Regions from separate parts of the Streptomyces sp. NPDC004111 genome, predicted to be linked through region 1. Evidence: predicted binding sites of a transcription regulator. Region 1 holds the regulator's gene; each other region holds the start of a gene.

The links. The regulator HspR, encoded in region 1, represses chaperone genes until heat shock. The targets are predictions, from matches to a motif close to TTGAGNNNNNNNNNCTCAA.
Region 2: the regulator HspR is predicted to act here: its motif matches at 3,119-3,137, upstream of lon (endopeptidase La).
Region 3: the regulator HspR is predicted to act here: its motif matches at 7,849-7,867, upstream of clpB (ATP-dependent chaperone ClpB).

What each region holds. Positions count from the first base shown of each region.
Region 1 covers NZ_JBIAMU010000019.1:191,267-201,294, reverse strand. The annotation lists gene ACFYVL_RS32850 (ABC transporter ATP-binding protein) at 1-970, shown strand, start outside; gene ACFYVL_RS32845 (hypothetical protein) at 1,164-1,787, shown strand; gene ACFYVL_RS32840 (helix-turn-helix transcriptional regulator) at 1,942-2,238, opposite strand; gene ACFYVL_RS32835 (helix-turn-helix transcriptional regulator) at 2,327-3,322, shown strand; gene ACFYVL_RS32830 (hypothetical protein) at 3,405-3,707, opposite strand; gene ACFYVL_RS32825 (hypothetical protein) at 3,715-4,032, opposite strand; gene ACFYVL_RS32820 (heat shock protein transcriptional repressor HspR) at 4,280-4,738, opposite strand; gene dnaJ (molecular chaperone DnaJ) at 4,745-5,923, opposite strand; gene grpE (nucleotide exchange factor GrpE) at 5,963-6,613, opposite strand; gene dnaK (molecular chaperone DnaK) at 6,613-8,469, opposite strand; gene ACFYVL_RS32800 (LCP family protein) at 8,633-9,736, opposite strand; gene ACFYVL_RS32795 (sugar transferase) at 10,017-10,028, shown strand, end outside.
Region 2 covers NZ_JBIAMU010000014.1:85,196-95,223, forward strand. The annotation lists gene ACFYVL_RS26280 (family 2B encapsulin nanocompartment shell protein) at 1-624, opposite strand, end outside; gene ACFYVL_RS26285 (hypothetical protein) at 1,087-1,719, opposite strand; gene ACFYVL_RS26290 (GNAT family N-acetyltransferase) at 2,315-2,980, opposite strand; gene lon (endopeptidase La) at 3,160-5,565, shown strand; gene ACFYVL_RS26300 (TIGR03619 family F420-dependent LLM class oxidoreductase) at 5,717-6,604, shown strand; gene ACFYVL_RS26305 (VOC family protein) at 6,675-7,061, opposite strand; gene ACFYVL_RS26310 (helix-turn-helix domain-containing protein) at 7,189-8,196, opposite strand; gene ACFYVL_RS26315 (M4 family metallopeptidase) at 8,346-10,028, shown strand, end outside.
Region 3 covers NZ_JBIAMU010000015.1:279,116-289,143, forward strand. The annotation lists gene ACFYVL_RS28540 (hypothetical protein) at 1-149, opposite strand, end outside; gene ACFYVL_RS28545 (pyridoxal phosphate-dependent aminotransferase) at 298-1,497, shown strand; gene ACFYVL_RS28550 (hypothetical protein) at 1,630-2,829, shown strand; gene ACFYVL_RS28555 (alpha/beta hydrolase) at 2,894-4,150, opposite strand; gene ACFYVL_RS28560 (YbjN domain-containing protein) at 4,445-4,993, opposite strand; gene clpB (ATP-dependent chaperone ClpB) at 5,127-7,760, opposite strand; gene ACFYVL_RS28570 (pyridoxamine 5'-phosphate oxidase family protein) at 7,903-8,358, shown strand; gene ACFYVL_RS28575 ((2Fe-2S)-binding protein) at 8,454-8,804, opposite strand; gene ACFYVL_RS28580 (helix-turn-helix transcriptional regulator) at 9,164-10,028, shown strand, end outside.

The DNA.
Region 1 (10,028 bases):
GTTCCTCGCGGTGATCGGGTTCGGCGGGGCGCTGGTCGCCACCGGCGCGCTCGACCTGGCGGCCCTCATCGGCTTCCTGCTCTACCTGTTCAACCTCGGCGGGCCGGTGCTCTCCCTGGTCAGCGGAACGACCGCGCTCCAGCAGGGGCTCGGCGCCCTCGCCCGGATCGAGGAGGTGCGGCACATGGAGATCGAGGACGACGTCGACACCGTGCCGGCCGCGCTGCCCGCCGGGCCGCCGCCGCGGATCACCGTGCGGGACGTGGAGTTCGCCTACCAGGGCCGTACGCCCACCCTCAACGGCGCCAGCTTCACCGCCGAGGCGGGGAAGATCACCGCCATCGTCGGCTCGTCCGGCGCCGGCAAGACCACCGTGTTCTCGCTGCTCCAGCGCTTCTACGAGCCCGACGGCGGCAGCATCCACCTCGACTCCACGGACATCAGCACCCTCACCCGGGCCGACCTGCGGCGACGTATCGCCTATGTCGAGCAGGACTCCCCGATGCTCGCGGGCACCCTGCGCGAGAACCTCCTCTACTCGGCCCCCGGCGCCACCGACGCGGAGATCGCCGACGTGCTGCGCAGGACCCTGCTCGACGACTTCGTCGCGGGCCTGGCCGACGGACTGGACACCGAGGTCGGTTCGCGCGGGCTGGCCCTGTCCGGCGGCGAACGCCAACGCCTCGCCATCGCACGGGCGTTGCTCCGCAAGCCGCAGGTGCTGCTCCTCGACGAGGTCACCGCGCACCTCGACGGCATCAGCGAGGTCGCCCTGCGCCGCACTGTCGAGCAGGCCGCCAAGGACTGCACCGTCCTGCTGATCGCGCACCGGCTGTCCACCGTGGCGGGCGCCGACCGGCTGATCCTCTTCGCGGACGGACAGGTCCGCGACCACGGCCGCCACCAGGAACTCCTGGAGCGCAACGACCGCTACCGCGAACTGGCCGAGACCCAACTGGCCGCCGCATGATCGGCCTTGTCCGCCGATACTGATCGACCGGCCGCTCTCCCCCGGGAGCCCGGCCGGGACCCCCCGCCGGACGCCGCGGCTCCGTACGCGGCGCCCGGCGACCGACCACCCGCGACCCTCATAACCCCCGTAACCCCCCGAACGCCGGTCCTGACCAGACCCGCCGTTCCGACCGCCCCGAAGGACACCCCCCATGAACGACACCGCCAAGCGCCCCGCGGACCACGAGGGCGACGACACGGCCGACGACCGGGCGGCCCGCACCGGGGCCGGGACGGCCGGCCCCGCCGGCACCGGGGACGACGAGCCCGGCACCCCGCCCGGCCCCACCGTGGACACCCTCTTCGGTGAGATTGCCGTCCGGCTGGAGGACCAGGACCGGCTGACCGTCGAGGGCGACGGCATCCCCACCGTGGTCCTGGAGCGCGACCCCGAGTCCGAGAGCGACCCGCTCATCGCGATCGGCACCCGCGACCCGGCCGCCCTGACCATGACCGTCGACGGCACCGACGCCGTGATCACCCCGGCCAAGGGCAAGTTCCGCAGGCAGACCTACCGCATCGACGTCGTCCACGACGGGGCGCACTACCGGCTGGAGCCCGACTCCGTACCGAGCAGCAGGCTCACCCGCGACGGCGTCCACCTCGGCGACTTCTCCTCCGACGGCGACGAGACGGTCATCGCGGAGTGGCGCGAGGACGCCGAGGTGCGGCCCGCCGACGCGTCCGTGGGCTACGCCCTCGCCTCCGCCTTCGGCACCGGCGGCCAGCCCCTGTGGATGATGCTCGTCGACGCGGTCACCTCCGCGCTGCCGTAGCAGCCGGACCCACGGAAAAGGGCCGCGCGAAAAGCAAGGCGAAGAGCACGGCGAAGAGCAGGGCGAAGAGCAGGGCGAAAGCACGGCGAAAAGCACGGCGAAAAGGCCCCCACCGGTTCCGTACCGGTGGGGGCCTCTTCGTGCACATCACACGTCAAGCAGCCGAACTGTGCACACCTGCTTGGCACTTGATGTCGTCCGTGTAGAGATGGGAGACGATCGCGGCCTCGAATCGCGACTTCAGTTCCAGCTTTCGGACGATGCTGGAAGTGTGCGCACGCACGGTGCGCTCCGCGATCCCGAGGCGACGGGCCAGCCAGCGGTTCTGCTCCCCCGAAGCAAGCAGCAGGAGCACCTCCACCTCCCGGCCCGTAAGAGTGGAGAAATCCAACGCGTGTCTCTCGGTCACAGTCCTCAAAGCAGCCTCCCCCAACGACGGTTTCTGATCCATTCGGATGCGTTCACTCCTCGCCGACCCCTCTTTACACGTGCATTACTGTTTCCTTTCAGTGCGACCGAACGTTCCATGGGGGGAAGCCGTGAACGGAGCCAGTCTTTTCACACTCGGACTCGACGCGACGGAAGAGCAGCTCTACCGCCACTTCCTGCGCAATCCGCACACGCTGTGCGACGACGTCCATCTCCTGCTGCACGTTCCCCGGGACACGGTGCGCGAGGCCCACGGCCGGCTGGCCGAGCTCGGCCTGCTGCGCCGTACGGAGGTCACCGGCACCCTGTCCGCCGCCGACCCCGAGGAGGCGGTCGAGCGGCTCACCCATCTGCGGCTGCACGACCTGCACGAGCAGCTGCAGCTGGTCACCCGGTCCCGGGCGCTGGTCGCCGAGCTCCGCGCGGAGCAGGACGTCAGGTCCCGCCCGCCGCAGAGCGTGGAGCGGATGGAGGTCCTCTCCCAGATCCGCACCCGCATCGACGACCTGGCCTTCTTCGCCCGGGAGGAGATCCTCTCGGTGGAGCCCTACGCGGCACTCACCGCGGAGAACATCGAACACTCCCGCCCCCTGGACACCCGTTGCCTGGTCCGCGGCGTCCGGATCCGCAGCGTCATCCTCAAGGAGTCGCTGACCCATCCGCCGACCGCCGCCTACCTGCGCGAACTCGCCGACCAGGGCGCCGAGATCAGGGTCGCGGACAGCCTCTCCGAGCGGATCCTGGTCTACGACCGCAGGACCGCGCTCGTTCCGGTGGACCCGGCGGACACCTCGCGCGGCGCGCTGGTCACCCAGCAGGCCGGTCTGGTCTCCAACGCGCTGGCCCTCTTCGAGAAGATCTGGTCCGACGCCACCGAACTGCCCCCGTCCGGCGAACCGGACACCGCCCCGCAGCACCTGCTCTCCGAGCTGGAACAGCGGGTGCTGGAGCAGATGTGCCGCGTCGGCAAGGACGAGACGGGCGCCAGGAACCTCGACATCTCCGTACGCACCTACCGCCGGCACATCGCCGAGCTGCTGCGCGTCCTGAACGCCACCTGCCGCGCCCACGCCGCCCTGCTCGCCCGCGAACGGGGCTGGATCTAGCACCGGCATCGGCACCAGCGCCCGAGGTCCGGGGACCAGACCGGTCCTCCCGGTCCGGCGCCGGTTCCCGGGGCGCTTGGCGCTAGCGCCGGTTCCCGGGGCGGGAGTCCTTCGGGGCATCCTCGCCCCGCCCCGCCGGGGCACCCTCGCCCCACCCCGCCAGGGCGCTGTCGCCCAGGGCCCGCACCAGCCAGCCGCGGGCCGCACCCTCCGGCACGCCGTCCGCGGTCCGGATCCACATCCGGATCCAGCCCTCCCCGACCTGCTCGGTGCAGGTCCAGCCGGGCGGAAGTCCCGCCACCAGCCGGATGACCGCCGTCTCGGCGGCCCCCGCCGCGCCGCCGGTTCGCACCACCAGCGCTTCGTACGACGTCTCCTCGCTCACCGGCCCGTCACTGCCAGCCGTTGACGCCGCACTTCGGGCCCGCGATGGCGTCCTTCAGGGCCGGCGGCAGCTTCTGCACGAGATGGCCGACGGCCTCGCGCACCGGCTTCGGCAGCGGCTTCACGCAGCCCACCACCGGCGGGGTGTCGCTCTGCGCGGCCGTGGCCGGCGCCGCGGCGGCCTGCGGGTCCGCGGCCGGGGCGGTGGCCGCCGGGGCGGACCGCGGGGCGGGCGCCGCCGCCTCCGCGGGCGCCGCGAGGGCGACGAGGGCCAGCGCGGGGAGCAGGGCCGTGGTGACCTTGGTGACACACTTGTTGATCTTCATCGCTGCCTCCGAAGTGCTTGTGCCTGACGCGTCCGACCTGCGTCTTTCGCGCGTCCTTGGCTCTGGGACAAAGATTGCCAGCGGCACGGAACGCACTCCAGGGCCTGCGGTGTCAGCTTGTTGCACCCGGCCGCGAACTTGGTGCCAAGCGGCGGGCACACGCTTGGTGCCAAGCGGCGGGCACACGAAAGGGCCGGACGGACCCGAGGTCCGTCCGGCCCTTTCGCCGTCCTGCTTCTTCCGGGGCCTACTGCCCCTGCGGCTCGCCCGGCCGCCGGGGCCGCCACACCACCAGCGCGCTCGCCTGCTGCACGTCCTGGTACGGGACCAGGTCGCGGCGGTACGAGGCGTGCACCTGGGCCTCGCGCTGCTGGAGGGCGGCGGCGGCCCCGTCCACGGCCGCCGAGAGTTCGGCGACCCGGGACTGGAGCGCCGCGACCTGGTTCTCCAGCTCGATGATGCGCTTGATGCCGGCCAGGTTGATGCCCTCGTCCTGCGACAACTGCTGGACGGTGCGCAGCAGTTCGATGTCGCGGGCCGAGTAGCGCCGGCCGCGCCCGGCCGTGCGGTCCGGGGAGACCAGGCCGAGGCGGTCGTACTGGCGCAGGGTCTGCGGGTGCAGACCGGAGAGCTGAGCGGCGACCGAGATGACGTACACCGGTGACTCGTCGGTCAGCTCATAAGGGTTCCGTCGTCGGCCGTCCATGCTCTCCTATGCTCCCTTCGCGTCCTGGAAGAGTGCGGCCCTGGGATCCTCGTCCCCGGTGGCCTCACGGTATGTCTCCAGGGCTTCCCTGGCCTTGTCGTTGAGCCTGGTCGGCACGTCGACCTCCACGGTGACCAGCAGGTCGCCGCGGGTGCCGTCCTTGCGGACCGCGCCCTTGCCGCGGGCCCGCATGGTGCGCCCGTTGGGCGTCCCGGCGGGCAGCTTGAGGGTGACCGGCGGGCCGCCCAGGGTGGGCACCTTCACCTCGCCGCCGAGCGTCGCCTCCGCGAAGGTGACGGGCACGGTGACGGTGAGGTTGTCGCCCTTGCGGCCGAACACCGGGTGGGCGTCGACGTGGACGACGACGTAGAGGTCGCCGGCCGGACCGCCGCGCTCGCCCGGGGTGCCCTTGCCGCGCAGCCGGATGCGCTGCCCGTCGGTGACACCGGCGGGGATGCGCACCTGCATCGTGCGGGAGGACTTGGCCCGGCCCGAGCCCTTGCAGACGTCGCAGGGGGTCTCGGCGATCAGGCCGCGGCCCTTGCAGTCGACGCAGGGGTCGGTGAGGGAGAAGCCTCCGCCGCCGCCCCGCGAGACCTGGCCGGTGCCGACGCAGGTCGGGCACACCCTGGGGGTGCCGTTCTTGTCGCCGGTGCCGGAACAGGCCTTGCAGGGGGCCTGGGAGGACATCCGCAACGGCACGGTGGCGCCGTCGACGGCCTCGGTGAAGCTGAGGGTGACCTCGGACTCGATGTCCTGGCCGCGGCGCGGCTGCGTACGGGTGCCCGTACCGCCGCGGTTGAAGAGGCCGCCGAAGACGTCCCCTATGCCGCCGCCGAAGCCGCCGGTCTGGGCGCTGCCGCCAGCCGCGCCGCCGAAGAGGTCGCCGAGGTCGAAGTTGAACGAGCCGCCGCCCGCCGCTCCGGGACCGGGGCGGAAGCCGCCGTTCCCGAAGAGCGCGCGGGCCTCGTCGTACTCCTTGCGCTTCTTGGTGTCGCCGAGGACGTCGTTCGCCTCGGAGATCTCCTTGAAGCGCTCCTCGGCCTCGGTGTTGCCCTTGTTGGCGTCCGGGTGGAACTCGCGGGCGAGCTTCCGGTACGCCTTCTTGATCTCGGCCTCGGTGGCGTCCTTGGGGACGCCGAGAACCTTGTAGTAGTCCTTCTCGACGAAGTCCTTCGTGCTCATTTCCTCGACGTCCCTCCTCTCGGACTCCCAGGTGCGGTACTACCCCTTCTCGGGGTCACCGCTCTCCTTGTCATCGGAGTCTTCCGACTTCTGATCCGTGACACCCGGCTGCGGCTCGGCGACCGCGACCCGTGCGGGACGGATCGTACGCTCGCCGATCCGGTAACCGGGCTGCAGGATCGCCACGCAGGTCGTCTCGGTGACGTCCGGCGCGTAGCTGTGCATCAGGGCTTCGTGGATCGTCGGGTCGAAGGGCTCGCCCTCCTTGCCGAACTGCTGGAGGCCCATCTTCGCGGCCACCGTCTCCAGCGACTCGGCCACCGACTTGAAGCCGCCGACCAGCTCGCCGTGCTCCCGTGCCCGGCCGATGTCGTCGAGCGTCGGGAGGAGTTCGGACACGAGGTTCGCCGCGGCGATCTCCTTGACCGTGACCCGGTCCCGCTCCACGCGGCGACGGTAGTTCTGGTACTCGGCCTGAAGTCGCTGGAGGTCGGCCGTGCGCTCGTTGAGCGCCATCTTGGCCTGGTCCAGCTGGGCCGTCAGTGCGACGTCCTTCGCGGCACCGGCGTCCTGGGCCGGGGCCGCCGAGCCCTCCTCCTTGGAGGAAGTCTCGGCGGCCTTCGGCTCGGCGTCGTCCGTGCCGGGAGAGACGTCGGGCTTCTCGTCGAAGCCCGGAGTCTCCTCCGTCATCAGGCAGCGCCGCCCTTCTTGTCCTTCTCGTCGTCGACGATCTCGGCGTCGACCACGTCGTCCTCGGCCTGCGCCTGACCGGCACCCGGAGCGGCGCCCTCGGCGCCCGCGGCCTGCGCGCCCTGGGCGTCGGCGTACATGGCCTGGCCCAGCTTCTGCGAGACGGCGGCGACCTTCTCGGTGGCCGTGCGGATCTCGGCGGTGTCCTCGCCCTTGAGCTTTTCCTTCAGCTCGGTGACGGCGGTCTCGACCTCGGTCTTGACCTCGCCCGGGACCTTCTCCTCGTTGTCCTTCAGGAACTTCTCCGTCTGGTACACGAGCTGCTCGGCCTGGTTGCGGGTCTCGGCGGCCTCGCGGCGCTTGTGGTCCTCCTCCGCGTACTGCTCGGCCTCCTCACGCATCCGGTTGACCTCGTCCTTCGGCAGCGAGGAGCCGCCGGTGACGGTCATCTTCTGCTCCTTGCCGGTGCCGAGGTCCTTCGCGGCCACGTGCATGATGCCGTTGGCGTCGATGTCGAAGGCGACCTCGATCTGCGGCACGCCGCGCGGGGCCGGCGGCAGACCGGTCAGCTCGAACATCCCGAGCTTCTTGTTGTACGCCGCGATCTCGCGCTCGCCCTGGTAGACCTGGATCTGCACGGACGGCTGGTTGTCCTCGGCCGTCGTGAAGATCTCGGAGCGCTTCGTCGGAATCGTGGTGTTCCGCTCGATGAGCTTGGTCATGATGCCGCCCTTGGTCTCGATGCCGAGGGACAGCGGGGTCACGTCGAGGAGCAGGACGTCCTTGACCTCACCCTTGAGGACACCGGCCTGGAGCGAGGCGCCGATGGCGACGACCTCGTCCGGGTTGACACCCTTGTTGGCCTCGCGGCCACCGGTGAGCTCCTTGACGAGCTCGGCCACGGCCGGCATACGGGTCGAGCCACCGACGAGAACGACGTGGTCGATCTCGGAGAGCTGGATGCCCGCGTCCTTGATGACGTTGTGGAACGGCGTCTTGCAGCGCTCCAGCAGGTCGGAGGTCAGCTGCTGGAACTGCGAGCGCGTGAGCTTCTCGTCCAGGTGCAGCGGGCCCTCGGCGGAGGCCGTGATGTACGGGAGGTTGATCGACGTCTCGGTGGAGGACGACAGCTCGATCTTCGCCTTCTCCGCGGCTTCACGGAGACGCTGGAGAGCCATCTTGTCCTTGCCCAGGTCCACACCGTGGTTGCCCTGGAACTGCTTCACCAGGTAGTCGACGACGCGCTGGTCCCAGTCGTCACCACCGAGGTGGTTGTCACCGTTGGTGGCCTTCACCTCGACGACGCCGTCGCCGATCTCCAGGAGCGACACGTCGAAGGTGCCGCCACCGAGGTCGAAGACGAGAATGGTCTGGTCGTCCTTGTCGAGACCGTAGGCCAGGGCGGCGGCCGTCGGCTCGTTGACAATACGAAGGACGTTGAGGCCCGCGATCTCACCGGCCTCCTTCGTCGCCTGACGCTCGGAGTCGTTGAAGTACGCCGGGACGGTGATGACCGCGTCGGCCACCTTCTCGCCCAGGTAGGACTCGGCGTCGCGCTTGAGCTTCTGCAGGATGAAGGCGCTCATCTGCTGCGGGTTGAAGCTCTTGCCGTCGAGGTCGATGCTCCAGTCGGTGCCCATGTGGCGCTTGACCGAGCGGATCGTCCGGTCGACGTTGGTGACCGCCTGACGCTTGGCGACCTCACCTACGAGGACCTCGCCGTTCTTCGCGAAGGCGACGACGGACGGCGTGGTCCTGGCGCCCTCTGCGTTGGTGATGACGGTGGGCTCGCCGCCTTCGAGAACGCTGACGACGGAGTTAGTCGTGCCCAGGTCGATGCCGACCGCACGTGCCATTTCGGATTCCTCCAGTTACGTACTTGAGTGGATCTGGCTCAAGGATGCATCACCAGACCCACGGCGTCAACAGAGCTGAGTGGAGGGGACTCAACTCTTCGGCTCTTATCTCACTCATACATCGCGCGGCACGGCGCTGACCTGGGGCTTCTTCCCGGCTCCCTTACTCGTACTCGTCGTGCACCGGCTCGAACTCCGGCTCCGCAGGGTCCTCCGTCGGCTCCTTCCGGGCCGCCTTCAGCGCGGCGAGCACCGGCCTGTCCTGCTTCACCGCGTCGAACACCCGGCGCGCCTCGGGCTGCTCCAGGTCGAGCCGGTACCAGTGGTCGGGCGCCTGGTGGTGCGGCAGCGTGGTGAAGCTCAGCGCCCCCGGCGGCAGCGCGCGCAGGCTGCTGACCACCTCGTACAGCTCGCCGAGCGAGTCCAGCCCGGCGTCGGCGGTCAGTGCGGAGGTCGCGGCGTCGAGCACCGGGTAGAGCCGGGCCGGGTTGGTGAGGGTGCCGTCGGTGCGGATCTTGGTCGCGAGCCGGTTGACGAAGTCCTGCTGGCGGCTGATCCGGTTGAGGTCGCTGCCGTCGCCGACGTACTGCCGGGCCCGTACGTAGCTCAGCGCGGTCTCGCCCCGCAGCACGTGCCGGCCCGCGGAGAGGTCGAGCCCGACGTTCGGGTCGTGCTCCGGCTTCTTGAGGTCGACCTCGACCCCGCCCACCGCGTTGATGATCTTCGTGAAGCCCTTGAAGTCGACGGTCAGGTGGTGGTCGATCCGGATCCCGGTCAGCCGCTCCAGCGTCCGGATCGTGCAGGCTGCACCGCCGAACTGGAAGGCCCAGTTGAACTGGGCGTTCTGCGCCAGGCTGTACTCGCCGTCCGGCCGCAGACAGCTCGGCATGTCCACCCGCAGGTCGCGCGGCACGCTCAGCACCTCGGCCCGCTTCCGGTCGGCGGCCAGGTGCAGCAGCATCACGGTGTCCGAGCGCTCGCTGCCCGCCTCCTTCCGGTAGTCGGAGCCGAGCAGCAGGATGTTCTGCGCCCTGCCGGGATGACGCTCGGGCCGCTCGGCGCCGTGCTCGGCGAGTGCCGCCGCGGTCGCCTCGTCGGTACGGATGTTGCCGTCGATCTTCCGGTACACGAGCCAGCCCGCGACGGCGGTCACCCCGACCAGCAGGGCGAGCCCGCCGCACACCAGCCTGAGCGTGCGCCGGGCCCGTACCCGGGAGGCGAGCGCGGCCAGCGGGGCCGGCAGGGACGGCTTCGGCAGTCTCGGCATCCTCACCACCCCCTCAGGCCCCCCGCACCGGCAGCGGAACTCCGGCCACCGCACACGAAGCCGCCGCACCGGCAGCCGCCGGGCACGCACCGGGGCCCGGGACCCCGACCCCTCCTGTCACCACGGCACGCATGCCACAACCACCTCTCCGACCTCTGCCGTCCGGCTGAGCGGCATGCGTGGCACACCCACCGCCGGTAGTTCCTCGTGCGAGAGTCATTTCCACAAATCCGACTATTCGCATGAAGTCGGTCAAAGATCCCACGAAAGGATGCGGAGCATGCGGGAGATC
Region 2 (10,028 bases), on a different contig from region 1:
TTCCCGCAGGGCGGGCGAGGTGTCCCGTACGGAGTCGAAGTCGGCCCGGGACAGGGTGAGCAGGGTGCCGGAGGTCTCGGCGGTGGCCGTGCAGTCCCACGTCGGGTCGGTGTCCGTCAGCGCGCTCTCGCCGAACCGGCCGCCGTCGGCGACCACCCCGACGACGCTCACGTCCCCGTACTTGCCGAGCGAGGTCCGGCTGATCCGGCCGTGCGCGACCAGGTGGATCTGCTGGGCGGGGGCGCCGCGCTCGGCCAGCACCTCGCCCGCGCGGAACTCGCGCTGGACGCAGCGGTCGGCGAGCGCGGTGAGCACCTCGTCGTCGTCGAAGCCGCGCAGCAGGGCGAGTTCGCCCAGCTCGCGGGGGATGACCCGGACGTCGGAACCGTCCTGGACGAACTCGATGCTGCCGTCGCCCACGGTGTAGCTGAGCCGGCGGTTCACCCGGTAGGTGCCGCCCTGGGTCTCCACCCACGGGAGCATCCGCAGCAGCCACCGGGAGGTGATCTCCTGCATCATCGGGGCGGACTTGGCCGTGTGGGCCAGCTTGCGGGCGGCCGAGGTGCTCAGACTGGACTGCCGCGGCGGCACGACCTGTGCTTCCGGGCCGGTCTCAACGGTCATCGGGCGAAGTCTCCTTACGGAGGAGGGTGGTGACGCTGCGGAGAGTGACGGATGGTGCGTGGGGCGGGTCCACAGGTCGGTCCCGCGGGCCAGATCCACCGGAACGCTAACCGCCGGTCTGCCCGGATCGGCCGGAGAGCAGCCGGAGTTACTTCGATGCAGCGATCTTGATCCGCATCAGGTTTATCCGACTAACGGACGGTGCAGTGGGGTCCTCGCGGGTGCGGGGTGCGGGGTGCGGGGTGCGGGGTGCGGGGTGCGGGGTCCGGGGTGCGGGGTCCGGGGAGGGCGGCCCGTTCGCGCGGTACGGGGTGGGTGCCTCGGAACGCGCGACAGCCGCCCGGCGCGTGCACCGGGCGGCTGTCGGACTTCCCGTGGGGCGGACTTTCCGTGGGGCGGACTTCGGGCGAACCCGGGCGGCCGTCGGCGGCGCCTTCGCGGCCGACGCGCCTGCCCGGCGGGTCAGTTGAGGCCGGGGAGTGCGTCGATGACCCTGTCCAGCCTCGGGACCTTCTTCATTCCGTCGGTGGCCACCTCGTGCCCCTGGTAGATCACCGCGGTCATCACACCGTCCATGACCGGCGGGTCGGCGACCGAGACGCGGGGGAGGGCGCCGAAGTTCGACTCGGCGAGGGCGGACCGGAGTTCGGCCAGCTTGTCCGCGGGCATCTTGCCCTTCTTCGGCGGCTTCTTGCGGTCGACGGTGGTGTAGGTGCCGTCCTCGTTCACCAGCACGCTGCGGTGCCGGCCGTCGATGCCGCCGCTGACGGTGGCGGCGACGAGGCGTTTGCCCTGCGGGGGAGTGGGGTCGGAGGGCGGGACGGTCGGGGAGGGCGGCGGGGTCGTGGGCGGCGGGGTGGAGGGTGCCGGGGGCGTGGTGCTCTTGTCGTCGGCCTTCTGGGAGGGGACCGTGACGGAGCCCGGGGACTTCGCGGCGTCGGGCGAGGTGTTCTGACCGCAGCCGGTGAGCAGGAGTCCGCAGAGCAGCGCGGTGGTTGCCGCTGCCGTGGCCCTTGCGGTTGCTGTCGCGGCTGTCGCGGCGGTCGTTGCCGACGCGGCTGTGGTTGCCGTTGCTTTTGCGCCACCGTTTCGCATGGTGCTCCCGTCCTGTGCCGTCCGAGTGCCTTGGCGTGGTGAGTGTTCCGGTGTGGGGCCGGAACGGCTCCTTGCGCGGCTTGGACGATCCCACGCCCCCATCCGTTCCCTCCCGCCCCGGGGGCCCGCACCTTTTCACCCTCCCGCCGACGCCCTTGGGCGGCGCGACCGCACCGGTTTCGCTCCCGCCGCCGCTCCTTTGGGCGGCGGGGCCGCACGATTACCCACCCCCGCCCTCGCCCCCTTGGGCGGCGGGGCCGCACGACTACCCACCCCCGCCCCCGCCCCCTTGGGCGGCGGGGCCGCATCGTTTCACTCCCGCCCCCGCGCCCTTGGGCGGCGGGGCCGCCCCCCGGGGGCGGGACGGGCGGGCAAGGGGGCGGCGCCCCGGTGGAGCTGGGGCTTGGGGGTCCGGGCGGCTGCGGCGGTTCGCGGTGGGGCCACTGTTGCGGCGGCGCGGCGGGGGCGGGCCGGGCCGGGAGGGGTGCGGCTCCGCCGGGGGCCGCCCCATGCCCACCCGTCCCGCCCCCTGGGCGGCCCCGCTGCCCATGGGGCGGCGGCGTGGCTGCGGCGCGGCGGCGGTGGGGCTGCTCGGTCAGGGGGAGGGGGGTGTGGGGCGGAAGATTCCCGTGAGGGGGGAGACGCGGTGCCAGCCCAGCGTCGTGTACAGCGCACGCCCCTCGTCCGTCGCCCCGAGGACGCAGTCCTCCGCCCCCTGCTCCGCCGCACACGCCTCCAGCGTCCGCATGACCAGCGTGCCCAGCCCCTTCCTGCGGTGCAGCGGGTTCGTCTCCACCTGGTCGATCACCGCCGTGCGGCCGGTGACCGCGACCTGGCCGCGCACCCCGAGGCCGCCGTCCGCCGCCAGCACCAGGACCTTGGTGAGTCCCGCCCTGGTCCAGGTCCGCAGGGTGTGACCCGGGGGGACATCCGGGGCCGCCGTACCCGGGACCAGGGGCAGCGTCATCAGGTGCCCCGGGGTGTCGTACTCCCAGTTGTCCGGCATCCACGGCGCCACCGCCTCCGGCGGCTCCACGAACTTCACCCAGGTGCCCGGCGCCGCGTCCGGCCGCACCAGCTTGGTGACCGTCGCCTCGTCGGACGCGTACCGGTCGAAGAGGACGTGCCGGGAGACCGCCTGGGCCAGTCCGATGTCGATCGTCACGCCCCACGGCTGCGGCACGGGGTCGGCGGACCCCCGGGACACCGCCCAGCCCTGCGTCCAGGCACGTACGGCATCGGTGGTGGTGGCGAGTGCCATGGCGGGTCCCCCTGCGTGAGTAATAGTTCCAAGTGCGTTGGGACTATTACAGCGGCCCCGTTCCCCCGCGTCGATGCTGATCGCTCAGAGCGAACAGCGGAAAACGGGGCTTCGGGAACACCAGCAGGCTCATATGCATTGAGTCGGTATAGCTCAACTTCACTGCCCTAGGGGAGATCATGGCATCGACGTCCACACCGCTCACCCTGCCCGTGCTGCCGCTCGACGACGAGGTCGTGCTGCCCGGAATGGTGGTGCCGCTGGACCTGTCCGACACCGACGTTCGTGCCGCGGTCGAGGCCGCACAGGCCGCCGCGCACGCCAGTAGCAGCAAGCCGCAGGTACTTCTTGTTCCGCGCATCGACGGGACGTACGCCGCCACCGGCGTGCTCGGCACCGTCGAGCAGGTCGGCCGGCTCTCCGACGGCGACCCCGGCGCGCTCATCCGGGCCCGCGGCCGCGTGCAGATCGGCGCCGGCACGACCGGCCCCGGTGCCGCGCTGTGGGTGGAGGGCGTGCGGATCGACGAGGCCGACCCCGACCCGCTGCCCGGCGCCGTCGCCGAGCTGGTCAAGGAGTACAAGGCCCTCGCCACCACCTGGCTGAAGAAGCGCGGGGCCTGGCAGGTCGTGGATCGGGTGCAGCAGATCGAGGGCGTCTCGGCGCTGGCCGACAACTCCGGGTACTCGCCGTTCCTGACCACCGCCCAGAAGGTGGAGCTGCTGGAGACCGCCGACCCGGTCGCCCGGCTGCGCCTCGCGCTGGCCGCGCTCAGCGAGCACCTCGCCGAGCAGGACGTCGCCGAAACCATCGCCAAGGACGTCCAGGAGGGCGTGGACAAGCAGCAGCGCGAGTTCCTGCTGCGCAAGCAGCTCGACGCGGTCCGCAAGGAGCTCCGCGACCTGAACGGCGAGGCCGAGGGCGAGGAGTCCGACGACTACCGGGCCCGCGTCGAGGCCGCCGACCTGCCCGAGAAGGTGCGCGAGGCCGCCCTCAAGGAGGTCGAGAAGCTGGAGCGCTCCAGCGACCAGTCCCCGGAGGGCTCCTGGATCAGGACCTGGCTGGACACGGTCCTGGAACTGCCGTGGAACGAGCACACCGAGGACCAGTACGACATCAGGGGCGCCCGCGAGATCCTGGACGCCGAGCACGCGGGCCTGGACGACGTGAAGGAGCGCATCACCGAGTACCTCGCGGTGCGCAAGCGCCGCGCCGACCGGGGCCTTGGGGTCGTCGGCGGCCGTCGCGGCGGCGCCGTGCTCGCCCTGGTCGGACCGCCCGGCGTCGGCAAGACCTCGCTCGGCGAGTCCGTCGCCCACGCGATGGGCCGGAAGTTCGTCCGGGTCGCGCTCGGCGGCGTACGCGACGAGGCGGAGATCCGCGGTCACCGGCGCACCTACGTCGGGGCCCTGCCCGGACGCATCGTGCGCGCCGTCAAGGAGGCCGGCTCCATGAACCCGGTCGTCCTCCTCGACGAGATCGACAAGGTCGGCTCCGACTTCCGGGGCGACCCGGCCGCCGCCCTCCTCGAAGTCCTCGACCCCGCCCAGAACCACACCTTCCGCGACCACTACCTGGAGGTCGAACTCGACCTCTCCGACGTGGTGTTCCTCGCCACGGCGAACGTCCTGGAGGCCATCCCCGAGGCCCTGCTCGACCGCATGGAGCTGGTCCGTCTCGACGGCTACACCGAGGACGAGAAGGTCGTCATCGCCCGCGACCACCTGCTGCCCCGGCAGCTGGACCGCGCGGGTCTGGAGACCGGCGAGGTCACCCTGGAGGAGCCGGCGCTGCGCAAGCTGGCGGGCGAGTACACCCGGGAAGCGGGCGTACGGAACCTGGAGCGCGCGGTCTCCCGGCTGCTGCGCAAGGTCGCGGCCCAGCACGAACTGGGCGAGCGCGAGCTGCCGTTCGCCATCAAGGACACCGATCTGCGCGAGCTGATCGGCCGTCCGCACCACGTGCCCGAGTCCGCCCAGGACCCGGCCGAGCGGCGCACCGCGGTGCCCGGTGTGGCCACCGGCCTCGCCGTCACCGGGGCGGGCGGCGACGTCCTGTTCGTCGAGGCGTCGCTGGCCGACGCGGAGACCGGCGGCGCGGGGCTGACCCTCACCGGCCAGCTCGGCGACGTCATGAAGGAGTCCGCGCAGATCGCGCTCTCCTTCCTCCGCTCGCACGGAGCGGAACTGGAGCTGCCGGTCGCCGACCTGAAGGACCGGGGCGTGCACATCCACTTCCCGGCGGGCGCGGTCCCCAAGGACGGTCCGAGCGCGGGCATCACCATGACGACCGCCCTCGCCTCCCTCCTCTCCGGCCGTCTGGTCCGCACCGACGTGGCCATGACCGGCGAGGTGTCCCTGACCGGACGCGTCCTGCCCATCGGCGGCCTGAAGCAGAAGCTCCTCGCCGCACACCGGGCGGGCACCACGACGGTCGTCATCCCCAAGCGGAACGAGGCCGACCTGGACGACGTCCCGGCCGAGATCCTGGAGAAGCTGGAGGTCCACCCGGTGACGGACGTCCGCCAGGTGCTGGAGATCGCGCTGGCACCGGCGCGGGTGGAAGCGGAGAAGATCGCCGCGTAGCACCGGCCGGGCCGCGAGGAGCGGCTGACGGGTCGTGAAGAAGCAGGGGCCGTACGGGATTTCGTTCCGTACGGCCCCTGCGGCACGTGTGGCGCGGGTCACTCCACGGGCTCCGCGCGTCGTGCGCACCCCCGGGGCCAAGATGGATGGCATGGACATCGGAATAGCCCTGCCCCAGTACGGCAGCCACGCCCGTCCCGAGCTGATCGCGTCCTTCGCCCGGGACGCCGAGCGGATCGGTTTCGACTCCCTGTGGGTCGGCGACCGCGCGCTCACCCCGGTCGACCCGAGCCATCTGTATCCCGGCCACACGAAGGAACACCCGTACCCCGAAGGCTTCAGGACCTTCGTCGACCCCCTGGTCGCCCTGACCGTCGCGGCCACCGCCACCACCCGGGCCCGCCTCGGCACCAGCACGCTCAACGCCCCCTGGTACCCGCCCCTGCTGCTGGCCCGCAGCCTCACCTCGCTCGACGTCCTCAGCGGCGGCCGGCTCGACGCGGGCTTCGGGGTCGGCTGGATGCGCGACGAGTACACCTCGGTCAACGCCGACTTCGAGGAGCGCGGCGCCCGGCTCGACGAGATCCTCGACTTCCTCCACGGCATCTGGACCGAGAACCCCTTCGCGCACACCGGGGAGACCTGGCAGGTTCCGTCCTCGTACGTGGACCTGCGCCCCGCGCAGCAGGGCGGCCCGCCGGTCTACCTGGGCGGCTTCGGCCCCGCCGCCATGCGCCGCGTCGGCCGCCGCGCCGTCGGCTGGGTGGGCATCGCCCTGCCCGCGGAGAACCACGCGGCGGTGTGGGGCATGGCCCGCCGGGCCGCCGAGGAGGCGGGCCGCGACCCCAACGCGCTGCGCCAGGAGATCCGCGTCAACGTGCACCCGGGCGAGTCCGCCGAGGACATCGCCGGCACCCTGCGCGCGGTGCGGGAGCTGGGCGCCCACGGGACGTTCGTGGAACTCCAGCAGCGGGTGCGGGAGCCGGCGGAGGCGCTCGAACTGGGCGCGAAGGTACGGGAGCTGGTGCTCGCGGGCTGACCGCGGGACCGGACGCGCGAAAAGGGCCCGCACGCGGAACGCGCGGGCCCTTCCGTCCGTGGCCTACCGCCTAGAAACCGCCGTACGGCACGGTGATGACCTCCATGCCGTGGCCCGCCGGGTCGGGGAAGTAGACGCCCCGGCCGCCGTCGTTGTGGTTGATCTCGCCCGGCTGCTTGCGGTGCGGGTCCGCCCAGTACTCCAGCCCCTTCTCCCGGATGCGGGCGAAGATGCCGTCGAACTCCTCCTCGGAGACCAGGAAGGCGTAGTGCTGGGGCAGGATCTCCTGGTCGGCGGGGAACGTGGCGAAGTCCAGGTCGACACCGCCCGCGAGCTTCACCTGGATGAACGGGCCCCATTGCGGGCCGGCCTCAAGACCGAGGATGTGGGCCAGGAACTCCGCGGACTCGCGGTTGTCCCGGGCGAAAACGATGGTGTGGTTCAGCTGAACTGTCATACGACGAATGCCTCCGTAACGGGCACTCTCGGGCTACCTCCATGTCCCACCCGGCCGGTGGCCGACACGCGATGCCGTCGCCGCGACGCTAGGTGAGGGCGTCCGAGTCCGTCAAGCGGTATCCGGCTCAAGCCAGCCACCCCCGGGTCGCCGCCTGCGCCCCCGCCTGGAAACGGGTCTCCGCGTCCAGGCTGTCCAGCAGCCGGGAGATGCGGCGCCGTGCCGTGTGCACATGGACGCCCAGTCGGCGGGCTATCGCCTCGTCCTTCAGGCCGGCCGCCAGCAGTCCCAGCAGTTCCCGCTGCTGGCCGGGGAGCGGGTCGGTGGGCGGACCGGTGGTGCCGCTCAGCGGAATAGAGCGCTCCCACACCGTTTCGAACAGCGGCAGCAGGGCGTTGCGGAGCAGTGCGTCGCCCACCACCAGCGCGGACGCGGTCGGATCCGCGGACTCGGTGGGCGGCAGCAGGGTGACCCTGCGGTCGACGCCGATGAGTTTGGTCGGGACGCCCGAGGTGACCCGGGCGCGCAGTCCGCGCTCGGCGAGCGCGGCCAGGGACCGCATCCGGCCCGGATAGGAGAGGCCCTCGCGGTCGATCACCGCGCGGACCGTGATGCCCCGGTCGAGCAGGGCCTCCAGGTCCAGCGCCGGAGGCCGGTCCGGATGGGCCGCGTCCGCCTTCGCGTACGGCGGCCGGTCGAGGATCACCACCTCGTGCTCGGCGGACGCCAGCAGCGACTCCGCGCGCTCACCGATCTGGCGCGGTCCCGTGACGATTTCTATGCCGCCCTCGGAGGCGGTCGGCGACGTCGCGGTCAGCCGCCCCGCGATCCGGTCCGCGGACTCCATCAACTGCTCCAACTCCGCTGACCGAATGTGCAGTTCGGCTTGACGGCGGTGGATCAGTGTGCGGATGGCGGCGGCCGGGGCGGTCGGACGGGGTGTGCCGTCCTGGGTGGAAACGGTGAATCCTGATGCTTCGAGGCTGGTCAGGGCCTCTTCGATCTGCGGAACGGGGACTTCCAGTAGAGCGGTCAACTCCGTTGTGCTGGAGGCGTTTTCCTTCAAGAGCGCCTCGTAGACACGTCCCTCGACCTCCCCCAGGCCGAGGCTGTGCAGTTCTTCCCCCTCGATCATGGGCCGAATTCTTTCGTGAGCACAGCATGCACACAAGTGTGCGTGTCCACATCTGAACACATGGGAAACATTGCCGACTTGAACACACAACGACTTGCATGGCCCTGCCCAACAGGCCCGAAGAGCGTCCGTACCGTGGGAGGGAAAGCGTGCACAAGACCCGAGTGCGTGCAGCAAGACAGGCCGGCGGGAACACCACCGCCGCATCCGGCATATCCAGGGGCACCCAGGGAGTCGCCGCCCTGATCGGCGCGGCGGCCCTGATCGCAGGCGTCGTACCCGCGGCGCAGGCAGCAGTCCCGGCCGCACCCGCCGCACCCGCCGCCGCGGTGATCCCCGGCACCGACACCGCGACCCCCGCCCTGGTCGACGGCATCAACGAGCCCGCCAAGGCAACCGGCAGCGCCGCCGACGCGGCCGTCGGCCACCTCGCCGAGAAGCAGAGCCGCTACCGCATCGGCAACCCCGGCGCCAACCTCAAGGCGGTCGCCGCCCAGTCCGGCAAGGGCGGCACCGAGACGGTCCGCCTCCAGCAGAAGTACAAGGGAATCGACGTCCTCGGCGGCCAGTACGTCGTCCGGATGGAGAACAAGGGCGGGAAGCGCGCCGTCGTCGGCACCTCCGGCAAGTACTTCACCGAGCTCTCCGCGCCCACCACCGCCACGGTCTCCGAGAAGACCGCCGTGGAGCGCGCGGTGGCCGCCGTGGGCCGCGAGCTGAACGGCAAGAACCTCAGCAAGAAGGACCTCCGCAAGGCCGAGGGGCAGAAGTCGCAGGCCGCCACGGCGCTCACCGGCACCGCGGGCAGGCTGGTCGTGCTGCCGCAGGGCAAGGGCGTGCTGACCCGCCAGGTCACCGTCAAGGGCAACCACCCGGTGACCGGCGAGCCCGTGCTGCGCCAGGTGTACATCGACGCGCGGGCCGGCTTCCCGGTCCTCCAGTACAGCAGCATCAAGACCTTCGGCGGCAAGCCGGCCAAGGGCAGCGCCCCGAAGGCCGCCCGGGGCGCGAGGGGGGCCGCGGGCGTCCTGGACGCGGGTGACGCCACCGGCACCGGAGTGAAGACCGACGGCACCAAGGTCGACCTCAACCTGTACTTCGACTCCTCCCGCAAGGAGTACACGCTCCGCGACTACGTCCGGATGCAGGGCAGCACCAAGAACTCCGTCACCACCTGGGACGCGCGCGGCGTGGAGGCCGACGACGCGGCGGGCAAGTGGCCCTCGGGCATCAAGGAGTTCGGCTCGCCCGTCCAGGAATTCGGCAAGGACGCCACCGACGCGGGCGCCATCGACGCCCAGTGGGCCGGCACCCAGGTCTACGACTACTACAAGTCCAAGCACAACCGCGACAGCCTCGACGGCCGCGGCATGGCCATCAACTCCCTGGTCGGCGTCACCAACGGCGGGCAGCCGTGGGTCAACGCCTTCTGGGACGGCAGCAAGATGGTCTACGGCGTCGGCGACGACGAGTACAAGCCGCTCGCCTCCGACGTCGACGTGGTCGGCCACGAGATGACCCACGGCGTCGTGGAGAACACCGCGAACCTGGTGTACGTCGGCCAGTCCGGCGCGCTCAACGAGGGCCTCGCCGACTACTTCGGCAACGCCATCGACACCGGCACCTCCGGCACCGCCATGAACGACCCCGACTCCGGGCTCGTCGGCGAGGACCTGTGCCGCACCCTCTCCAAGAGGGACTGCGCCCTGCGCGACATGAACGACGGCCGCACCACCTCCAAGGACTTCCTCGGCGTCGCCTACAACGTCGACAACGGCGGTGTGCACCTCAACTCGACGATCTTCTCGGGCGCCCTGTGGGACATCCGCCAG
Region 3 (10,028 bases), on a different contig from region 1:
CCGCCGGCCCACCAGCTGTTGTTCTTCTTGCGGCGCGGCGCGCCCTTGCGGAGCGAGGTCCTGCGCTGGGCGGTCTGCTTCGACTTCCCCACCGCCATGAGGACGCAGACAAGGATCGCGGCCAGAATCACGAACCCGATGGTGGCCATGGGCCCTCACCGTCCTTCCGTTCCCCCGAAAGCGAAGAGTTCGCTTCTCGTCGCGAGCCGTCCGGCTCGCGTGACCGGGGGATTCCCGGACGCCACCGCGCCCAAAGCACACTTGAGCAAGTCCAGAGGTTCCGCGCAGGATGGCGCCATGACCTCCCCCTCCGGCAGTTCCGACGCGCCCCGCCCGCTCCTCAACCGCCGTCTCGCCGAGTTCGGGACGACGATCTTCGCCGAGATGTCGGCGCTGGCCGTCCGTACCGGTGCCATCAACCTCGGCCAGGGGTTCCCCGACGAGGATGGCCCCGAAGAGGTGCGCGAGGCGGCGGTACGGGCGCTGCGCGACGGCCGCGGCAACCAGTACCCGCCGGGCCCCGGCGTCCCTGAACTCCGTCACGCCATCGCCGCCCACCAGCAGCGCAGGTACGGCCTGGCGTTCGACCCGGACACCGAGGTGCTGGTCACCGCGGGCGCCACCGAGGCCATCGCCGCCGCCCTCCTCGCGCTGGTCGAACCGGGCGACGAGGTGATCGCCCTGGAGCCGTACTACGACAGCTACGCGGCCTGCATCGCGATGGCGGGCGGGCGCCGGGTCCCCGTCACCCTGCGTCCGCGCGACGGCGCGTACCACCTCGATCTCGACGAGCTGCGCGACGCGATCACCCCGCGCACCCGGCTGCTCCTGCTCAACACCCCGCACAACCCGACCGGAACCGTCCTCACCCGCGCCGAGCTGGCCGCGATCGCCGAACTGGCGGTGGAGCGCGATCTGCTGGTGGTCACGGACGAGGTGTACGAGCACCTGGTGTACGACGGCGAGCACGTGCCGCTCGCGTCCTTCCCCGGTATGCGGGAGCGCACGGCGACCATCTCGTCGAGCGGGAAGACGTTCTCCTTCACCGGCTGGAAGGTCGGCTGGGTGACCGGCGGGCGGGACATGGTGGCCGCCGTGCGGTCGGCGAAGCAGTTCCTGACGTACGTCTCGGCCGGGCCCTTCCAGTACGCCGTCGCCGAGGCGCTGGCCCTGCCCGACACGTACTTCGAGGGCCTGCGGGCCGAACTGGGAGCCCGCCGGGACCTGTTGGCGAACGGTCTCGCCGAGGCGGGCTTCGAGGTCTACCGCCCGGCCGGCACGTACTTCGTGACCACCGACATCCGCCCGCTGGGCGGCACCTCGGACGGCTTCGAATTCTGCCGGGAGCTGCCGGGCCGGGCCGGGGTCGTCGCCATCCCGAACGCGGTCTTCTACGACCACCGGGACGAGGGCGCGCCGTTCGTCCGCTTCGCGTTCTGCAAGAAGCGCGAGGTGCTGGAGGAGGCGGTGGGGCGGCTCAAGGGGCTGGGGCGTTGATGTTTCACGTGAAACGGCCGTATCCACCCGGACGGCCGACCAGGGCTCGCGCCCGGCGCCCGGGGCGATCAAGGTCGGGATGATGGCCGCCCCCGGCCGTCCCGCGTCCGCCCCGCGCCCGGAGGTAGCCCCGTGTCCGTCGGCACCGCCACTGTCGATACGACCGTTCCCGCCCAGGCGGTACGCCCCCCGGCCGCCGCGCCGGCGCGGGCCGCGCTCCGGCGGGCGGCACCCGCGCTCGGACTGTTCGCGGCGGCGCGGCTGACCGGGGCGCTGCTGATGGCGCTGTGGGCGTGGCGGACCGGGAAGTCGCCGCTGCGGCTGCTGGGCCAGTCCTGGGACTCGCTCTGGTACACCCGGATCGCCGAGCACGGCTACGGGTACACCTCGACCCTCGCGGACGGCGCGGTCGTCCAGAGCGACCTGGCGTTCTTCCCGCTGTACCCGGGGCTGATCCGGGCGGTGCACACCGTACTGCCGGTGACGCCGGGCGGTGCCGGGCTGCTGGTCTCCTGGACGTCCGCCGCTGCCGCCGCCTGGGGGATCTTCGCCGTCGTCGACCGGCTGTACGGCCGCCGCACCGCGACGCTGACCGTGCTGCTGTGGGGACTGCTGCCGCACTCGATCGTGCTGACGATGGCGTACACCGAGCCCTTGTTCGTGGCGCTCTGCGCGTGGGCGCTGTACGCGCTGCTGACGCGCCGCTGGCTGTGGGCGGGCGCCCTCGCCGTACTGGCGGGGCTGTCGCGGCCGAGCGCGGTCGCGCTGATCGCGGCCGTGGTGGTCACGGCGGGCTGGGAGCTGGTGCGGACGCGGGGGCGCGCGGGCCGGCGGGTGTGGGCCGGGGCGGCCCTCGCGCCGCTCGGCTGGGTCGCGTACGTACTGCGGGTCGGCATGGTCAAGGGCGATCCGCTCGGCGGCTACTTCGCCGTGCAGGCGGACTGGTCCTCGCGCTTCGACTTCGGCATCGGGGCGCTGCGCTTCGTGCGGCACCTGGTCAGTGCTCCGGAGCTGTTCGCGTTTTCGATGTCGCTGGTGATCGTGGGTGCGGCGGTGCTGCTGCTGGCCCTGCTGGTGTGCGGGTCGCAGCGCCGGCCGCCGCTTCCGCTGCTGGTCTTCACGGGCGTGCTCGTGGTCATCGTGCTCGGCGGGGCCGGCTTCTTCGAGTCCAAGCCGCGTTTCCTGCTGCCCGCCTTCCCGCTGCTGCTGCCGCTGGCCTGCGCGCTGGCGCGGACCCGGCGCAGGACGGCGGCCGTGGTGCTCACCGCCCTGGCCGGGGTGTCGATGGCCTACGGGACGTACCTGGTCACGGTCGCCCCGGTGCCGGTGTGACGGAGCCGCGCGAGCGCGCACCACGTCTCCGGTCTCCGGGCCGCCCGTCCCCGCCCCACCGGTCTCACGGGGACGGGATCGGCGCCTGCATGTGTTCGCTGATCCACTGGATGGAGCCCTCCGCCATGCCCTGCACATAGGTCTTGGCGTTGTGGCTGCCGTTCTGGATCACATTGATCCTGGTCTTGACCTGGCCCTTTCCGTACTTCTCGGCGAACTTGCGGGTGTTGGCCGCGCCCGCCTCCCTGCTGCCGGTCTGGAAGGCCAGATAGACGTCCTTCGCGGGGTCGGCGGGCCTGGCGGAGAGCGCGGCGGCCAGCCGTTCGGGGTCGTTGGCGCGGCGCTCGGCCTCGTGGCCGTTCCACAGCGGGGAGTCCGGGACAGTGTCGGGGCCCGAGGCGATCACGGCCTTGAACTTCTCCGGGTGCTTCAGCACGGACTTGAGGCCGACGAAGGCACCGGACGAGGAGCCCATGAACGCCCAGCCGTCGCGCGACTTGAAGGTGCGGAAGTTGGCCCGGACGAAGTCCGGCACGTCCTCCGTCATCCAGGTGCCCATCTTCGCCTGGCCCGGGATGTCGCTGCCGTCGTAGTAGTGGGTCGCGTCCGGGTTCAGCACGGGCATCACCACGACGAACGGCAGGCTCTTCCGCTCCTTCGACCAGGCGGCGATGCTGCTCTGGAGCTTGAGGTCGGTGCCCATCCAGTAGTTGTTGGGATATCCGTTGCCGCCGGGCAGGGCGATCAGTACGGGAAAGCCACTCTGCGCGTACCGGGGGTCGAAGTACTGCTTGGGCGCCCACACCCAGACCTTGCCCGTGAAGCCGGACTTCTTTCCGGCGAGGGTGGTGACGGCGATCTTCGTGCCGTCGGATATCGAGTTCTGGGTGGTGAACTCGGCCTTCGGCCCGGTCGGCAGCTGCGTCTTGCGCGCCGCCTCGGACTGGGGCTCCCCCGGCTTCGGCGCGGGCGCGTCCCCGTCGTCCCCCGTGCCCATCGCCCCGCCCTCCGGCCCGAAGGAGACCGGGTCGCCCTGCTCGAACCAGCCGGTGCGGTACGCCCAGGAGCCCGCCACGCCGAGACAGGCCCCGAACAGCACGCTGACCACCACCAGCAGCACCAGCCAGATCCGGGACCGCCGCCTGCGGGGCGCCTGCTGCGACGGACCCGGCTGCGGCGGACCCGGCTGAGGATGCCCCGGCTGCGGAAAAGCCTGCTGCGGAGGGGCCTGCTGGGGGAATCCCTGCCGCGGAGGGGACTGCTGCGGGTGCCCCTGGGGCGGGGGCGGCGGCCAGGACGCGGGGCTGCCGAGCTGATTCATGGAAGCTCCTGGGTCGGGGGGCAGGCCGGTGGGGAAAAATCGTTCGATCGCGCCCAAGGAGAGGGAAATTCCCTCCTCGGGGTTGGCTCCCGCACCCGATCCGGTGTGCTGCCCGCACCCAATCCGGTGTTCCGCCCGCACCCGATCCCGTCCGCCGCCCGCGCGAATTCCTGCCCGCGCCCGCGCGAATCCCGCACGGCAGCCCCCGCGGGAACGACGAAAGCCCGGCCGTTCGGGCCGGGCTTTCGTCGTGCTGCTTCAGGGGTGACGCGTCCGGGAAAGGGACCCGAGGCTTCAGGCCTCTTCGCCCTTGTCGCCGTCCTTGTCGTCGCCCTCGACCGAGGAGTCGACGTCCTTCTCCAGGCCGAGCTGCTCGACGACCCACTTGTCGAACTCGATGGAGGCACGGACCCAGCTCACCGTGGAGGACACGAAGTGCTCCAGGGAGACGCCGGTGCCGATCAGCATCTGGGCCTCGCCGATGAGGCGCACGGAGCCGTCGTCGTGGGTGTGGCTGTAGACCTTCGGCCACAGGGTGCGGCGGTTCCAGTCGTCGAGGAGCTCCAGGAGCTGGAGCTTGTCGTCGATGCTGTGCGGCCGGTCGTAGAACGTCCGTACCGAGAAGACCTGCTGGTCGTCCTCGCCGCGGAACATGAAGTACGTGCGGAATTCCTCCCACGGCGCCGCGAGGTCACCCTCGTCGTCGACGACGTACTTCAGCTCCATCTGGTCGAGAAGCTGCTTGACCAGGTCCTGGTCGGGGACGACGGGGCCCGCCGGTCCCTCGGGCTGCGGTTCGGGCTGTCCCCCGAAATTCGGAATCGAGGACGGGTCGATGCTCACCGTGTATTTCCCTTCGTACGGTTCCGGTCATCCTCTCCCATCCCGGGAGGGTGAACGCAACCCCCGCAGGGCGCGATCCGCTGCGGGCTTAGAGAACGCCGCGAATCGCACCCTTGGGCAGTCATTGCACCCCTTACAGCTTCTTCTCCGTGGAGACCTCCGTGGAGATTGCTCCGGCGCCGGTCGCCGGGCCCACGAGCAGGTCGTCCCCGACCCGCTCGACCCGCACCGTGTCGCCGTCCTTGACCTCGCCCGCCAGGATCTCCTTGGCCAGCCGGTCGCCGATGGCGGTCTGGATGAGGCGGCGCAGCGGCCGGGCGCCGTACGCCGGGTCGTTGCCCTCCTCGGCCAGCCAGGCCAGGGCGTCGGGGGTGACGTCCAGGGTGAGCTGCCGGTCGGCGAGCCGCTTGGCGAGCCGGCCGATCTGGAGCTCGGCGATGTGCGCCAGCTCTTCCTTGTCCAGGGCGGAGAAGACCACCAGGTCGTCGAGCCGGTTCAGGAACTCCGGCTTGAAGGAGGACCGTACGACCTCCAGGACCTGCTGCTTCTTGACGTCCTCGGCGGTCGCCGGGTCCATCAGGTACTGGCTGCCCAGGTTGGAGGTCAGGATCAGGATGGTGTTGCGGAAGTCCACCGTCCGGCCCTGGCCGTCGGTGAGCCGGCCGTCGTCCAGGACCTGGAGGAGCACGTCGAAGACCTCGGGGTGGGCCTTCTCGACCTCGTCGAGGAGTACGACGCTGTACGGGCGCCGGCGCACGGCCTCGGTGAGCTGGCCGCCCTCCTCGTACCCGACGTAGCCGGGCGGGGCGCCGACCAGACGGGCCACGCTGTGCTTCTCGCCGTACTCGCTCATGTCGATGCGGACCATGGCCCGCTCGTCGTCGAAGAGGAAGTCCGCGAGCGCCTTCGCCAGTTCGGTCTTGCCGACACCGGTCGGACCCAGGAACAGGAAGGACCCGGTGGGCCGGTCGGGGTCGGCGATGCCGGCCCGGGTGCGGCGCACGGCGTCGGAGACCGCCTGCACGGCCTCGGTCTGTCCGATCAGCCGCCTGCCCAGCTCGGACTCCATGCGCAGCAGCTTCTGCGTCTCGCCCTCCAGGAGGCGGCCCGCCGGAATGCCGGTCCACGATCCGACGACGTCGGCGATGTCGTCCGGCCCGACCTCCTCCTTGACCATGGTGTCGACCTCGCGGACCTCCGCCTCGGCCTCGGCGGCCTCCTCCAGCTCGCGCTCCAGGCCGGGGATCTCCCCGTACAGCAGCTTGGAGGCGGTGTCGAAGTCGCCGTCGCGCTGGGCGCGCTCGGCGGTGCCGCGCAGTTCGTCGAGCTTCTCCTTCAGCTCACCGACCCGGTTGAGGCCCTGCTTCTCCTTCTCCCAGCGGGCGTTCAGACCGCGCAGCTCCTCCTCCTTGTCGGCGAGGTCGCGGCGCAGCTTCTCCAGGCGCTGCACGGAACCGGCGTCGGTCTCGTTCTTCAGCGCCAGCTCCTCCATCTTGAGCCGGTCCACCGACCGCTGGAGCTCGTCGATCTCGACGGGCGAGGAGTCGATCTCCATCCGCAGCCGGGAGGCCGCCTCGTCGACGAGGTCGATGGCCTTGTCGGGCAGGAAGCGGGAGGTGATGTACCGGTCGGACAGGGTCGCGGCGGCGACCAGCGAGGAGTCCGCGATCTGCACCTTGTGGTGCGCCTCGTAACGGCCCTTGAGGCCGCGCAGGATCGCGATGGTGTCCTCGACGGACGGCTCGGCGACCAGCACCTGCTGGAAGCGCCGCTCCAGCGCCGGGTCCTTCTCGATGCGCTCGCGGTACTCGTCGAGGGTCGTCGCACCGACCATGCGCAGCTCGCCGCGCGCCAGCATCGGCTTGAGCATGTTGCCCGCGTCCATGGCGGAGTCGCCGCCCGCGCCGGCGCCGACCACCGTGTGCAGCTCGTCGATGAACGTGATGATCTGCCCGTCGCTCTCCTTGATCTCGGAGAGGACGGTCTTCAGCCGCTCCTCGAACTCGCCGCGGTACTTGGCGCCCGCGACCATCGCGCCGAGGTCCAGCGACACCAGCCGCTTGTTCTTCAGCGACTCGGGCACGTCGCCCTTGACGATGCGCTGGGCGAGTCCCTCGACGACGGCGGTCTTGCCGACACCGGGCTCGCCGATGAGGACGGGGTTGTTCTTGGTACGGCGGGACAGCACCTGCACCACGCGGCGGATCTCCTGGTCACGGCCGATGACCGGGTCCAGCTTGCCCTCGCGCGCGGCGGCCGTGAAGTCGGTGCCGAACTTCTCCAGGGCCTTGTACTGGCCCTCCGGGTCCGGAGTGGTCACCCGGCGCCCTCCCCTGCTCTTCTCGAATGCGTCGAGCAGCTGCTCCGCGCTCGCGCCCTGGTTCTTCAGTACGTCGGCGGCCTGGCCGCCCTTGGCCGCGATGCCGATGAGCAGGTGCTCGGTCGACAGGTACTCGTCGCCCAGCTCCTTCGCGCGCTGCCCGGCGTCCGCGACGACGGCCAGCAGATCACGGTTGGGCTGCGGTGGCGAGACCGTGGAGCCGGTCACGCTGGGGAGCGCGGCGAGCAGGCGTTCGGCCCCGGCGCGCACCGCCGCCTGGTCGGCCTCGACGGAGGCGAGCAGGTCGACGATGTTCTCGTTGTCCTGGCCCTCCAGCAGTGCGAGCAGCAGATGCGCGGGGGTCAGATCGGGGTGGCCGTCGGTGACGGCCCGCTGGGTGGCCGCGTTGATCGCGTCCCGGCTCCTGTTGGTCAGCTCGGCTTCCACGTCCGCTCTCTCCTCCTATGCGCCGGCAGTGACACAGCTACGGCGGTAGCTGCTACCAAGTCCTATGACTCTTCCAACGTGCACAAAGTTGAGTCTATTCCACTCAGCTTTGCTCGGCGCGCACCGGGCTAATCTGCCGGGCATGGCCATCGACCCACGCGACCCGAACCCCGAGTACCTCGCCTTCTGGACCGGGTACCACTTCTCCACTCTGACCACTCACCGTCCGGACGGCACCCCGCACGTGGTGCCCGTGGGAGTGACCTACGACCCGGTCGCGGGCACGGCATGGGTGACGGCCGACGGGAACAGCAAGAAGGTCCGCAACGTCCTGGCCGCGGGCGAGGAGGGGGCACTCGCGGCGGTCTGCCAGGTGATCGGCTCGAAGTGGGCCACGCTGGAGGGCCGGGCCAGGGTCCGCAGGGAACCGGAGGCGATCGAGGAGGCGGTACGGCGCTACAGCGAGCGCTACCGCCCGGCCAGGGTCAACCCGAACCGGGTACTGATCGAGATCACCCTCACCCGGGCGATGGGCAACGCGGGCAACCCGCCGAAGAAGGCGGCGGCCCCGGCGCCCCGGGTGGAACAGGCCCGGTAGGAGGACAGCACAGCGGCGCCCTCGTGTTCAGGTTCACGAGGACGCCGCTGTGTGGGGGAAGCGCCTGAGCGATTGGTGACGACGGGGGAATCGCTTCAGGCACTGCGGGGGGTGGCTTGTGCGGTCCGCGGTGCGGACCCCGAGGCGGGGCGCGAGGCACTGCCCGCTTCGAAGACGACGTGGTCGGACTTGTCGAGGTTCACGAAGATGTTGCCGTACCGAATCTCACACCGGATGGGCTGCGGCGCCCCCCGGGGCTTGCGGAGGCACCGGTAGGCCCGGACGTCCTCGTCCTGCTCGCGAACGATCAGGATCGGTTCTCCGAAGAGGGTCACCATCAGCGAGTCGCCGGCCTCGGGGACGGCCGAAACGAGATCGATGAGGTGCCAGCCGCCCCGGATCACCCGGGCCATCTCACGCCTGAACGACGGGTCGTCCGACGGCATGTCAAACAGCCTTGTTGTTACGGGGAGCAACGCCCCAGCCGAGGTCGCCCTTACCAGCGTACGGTCCGGCTGCGAATCCCCAGCCGAGGTCCGCACTGACCGTCTGCGCGCGACCCCAGCCGAGGTCCGGCTCCGCTGCCTGCGCACTGTTCAAGCCAGCACCCACTCCGAGCGCAAGCGCCGCAGTGGTAGCGGCGACAAGCACTGAGCGAAGCATTCTCTTACGCATAGTCGGCTTCGTCCTCACTTGGTGGTCTTCCTCAGCCCCGTGATGAAGACGATGGCCTATTCAGGCACGTCAACACCACCGGGGCGATGCATCATGTTCCTGTACGTTCAGGACCCTGGGGGGTGGACATATGGGCGCAAAGGGGGAGATACCGACACATCCCCACGACGTGACCAGCTTGTGCGACGACGGTGCGCGGCTTTACGCCACCGCCCTGCGCACCGGACGCATAGGCCGGGTCGATGTCCAGTCGGCGCCCTGTCTGATGGAGTTCGCGCTCCTGCATCCCGATCCGGACGACGCGAACTGGCTCCGCCCGGTTCCGCCGTCGACCGCGCTCGGCCAGCTTCTGCATCCGCTGGAGAAAGAAATACAGGATCGCAGACTGCTGACCGTTCAACTTTCCGATGCTTTCGAGCCTTTCCTCGCGCTCAGCGCCCAGACGTCGGCGACCACCCACGCCATCACCGTGCTGGAGGGCATCAACCGGATCAACGCCACGCTGGATCTGGCCGCCGCGGAGTGCCAGGTGGAGGTGCTGACGATCCAGCCGGGAGGCGGCCGGCGCGAGGACATCCTGGAGCAGGGCCTGGAGCGCGGCAAACCCCTGGTCGACCGGGGCGTTTCCATGCGCACGCTCTACCAGCACACGGTCCGGCACAGCCAGGGCACGCTGGCGTACGCGGAGCGGATGGCAGAGGCGAAGGTGGAGATCCGGACCCTCGAAGAGCTCGTCGACCGGCTGTTCATCTTCGACAGGTCGGTCGCCTTCATCCCGGTCAGCGACGACCAGGAAATAGCCCTCGAACTGCGCCACCCGGCCCTCGTCAACTACCTGGCCCAGGTGTTCGAACAGTTTTGGCAGCGCGCGGTCCCGCTCCTGGAGCCGGTCTCCTACGACCCCACTCCGGCCGGTATCTCCGGTGTGCAGCGCTCCATCGCGAAACTGCTGGTGGAGGGGTACGTGGACGAGGCCATCGCACGCCGCCTCGGCA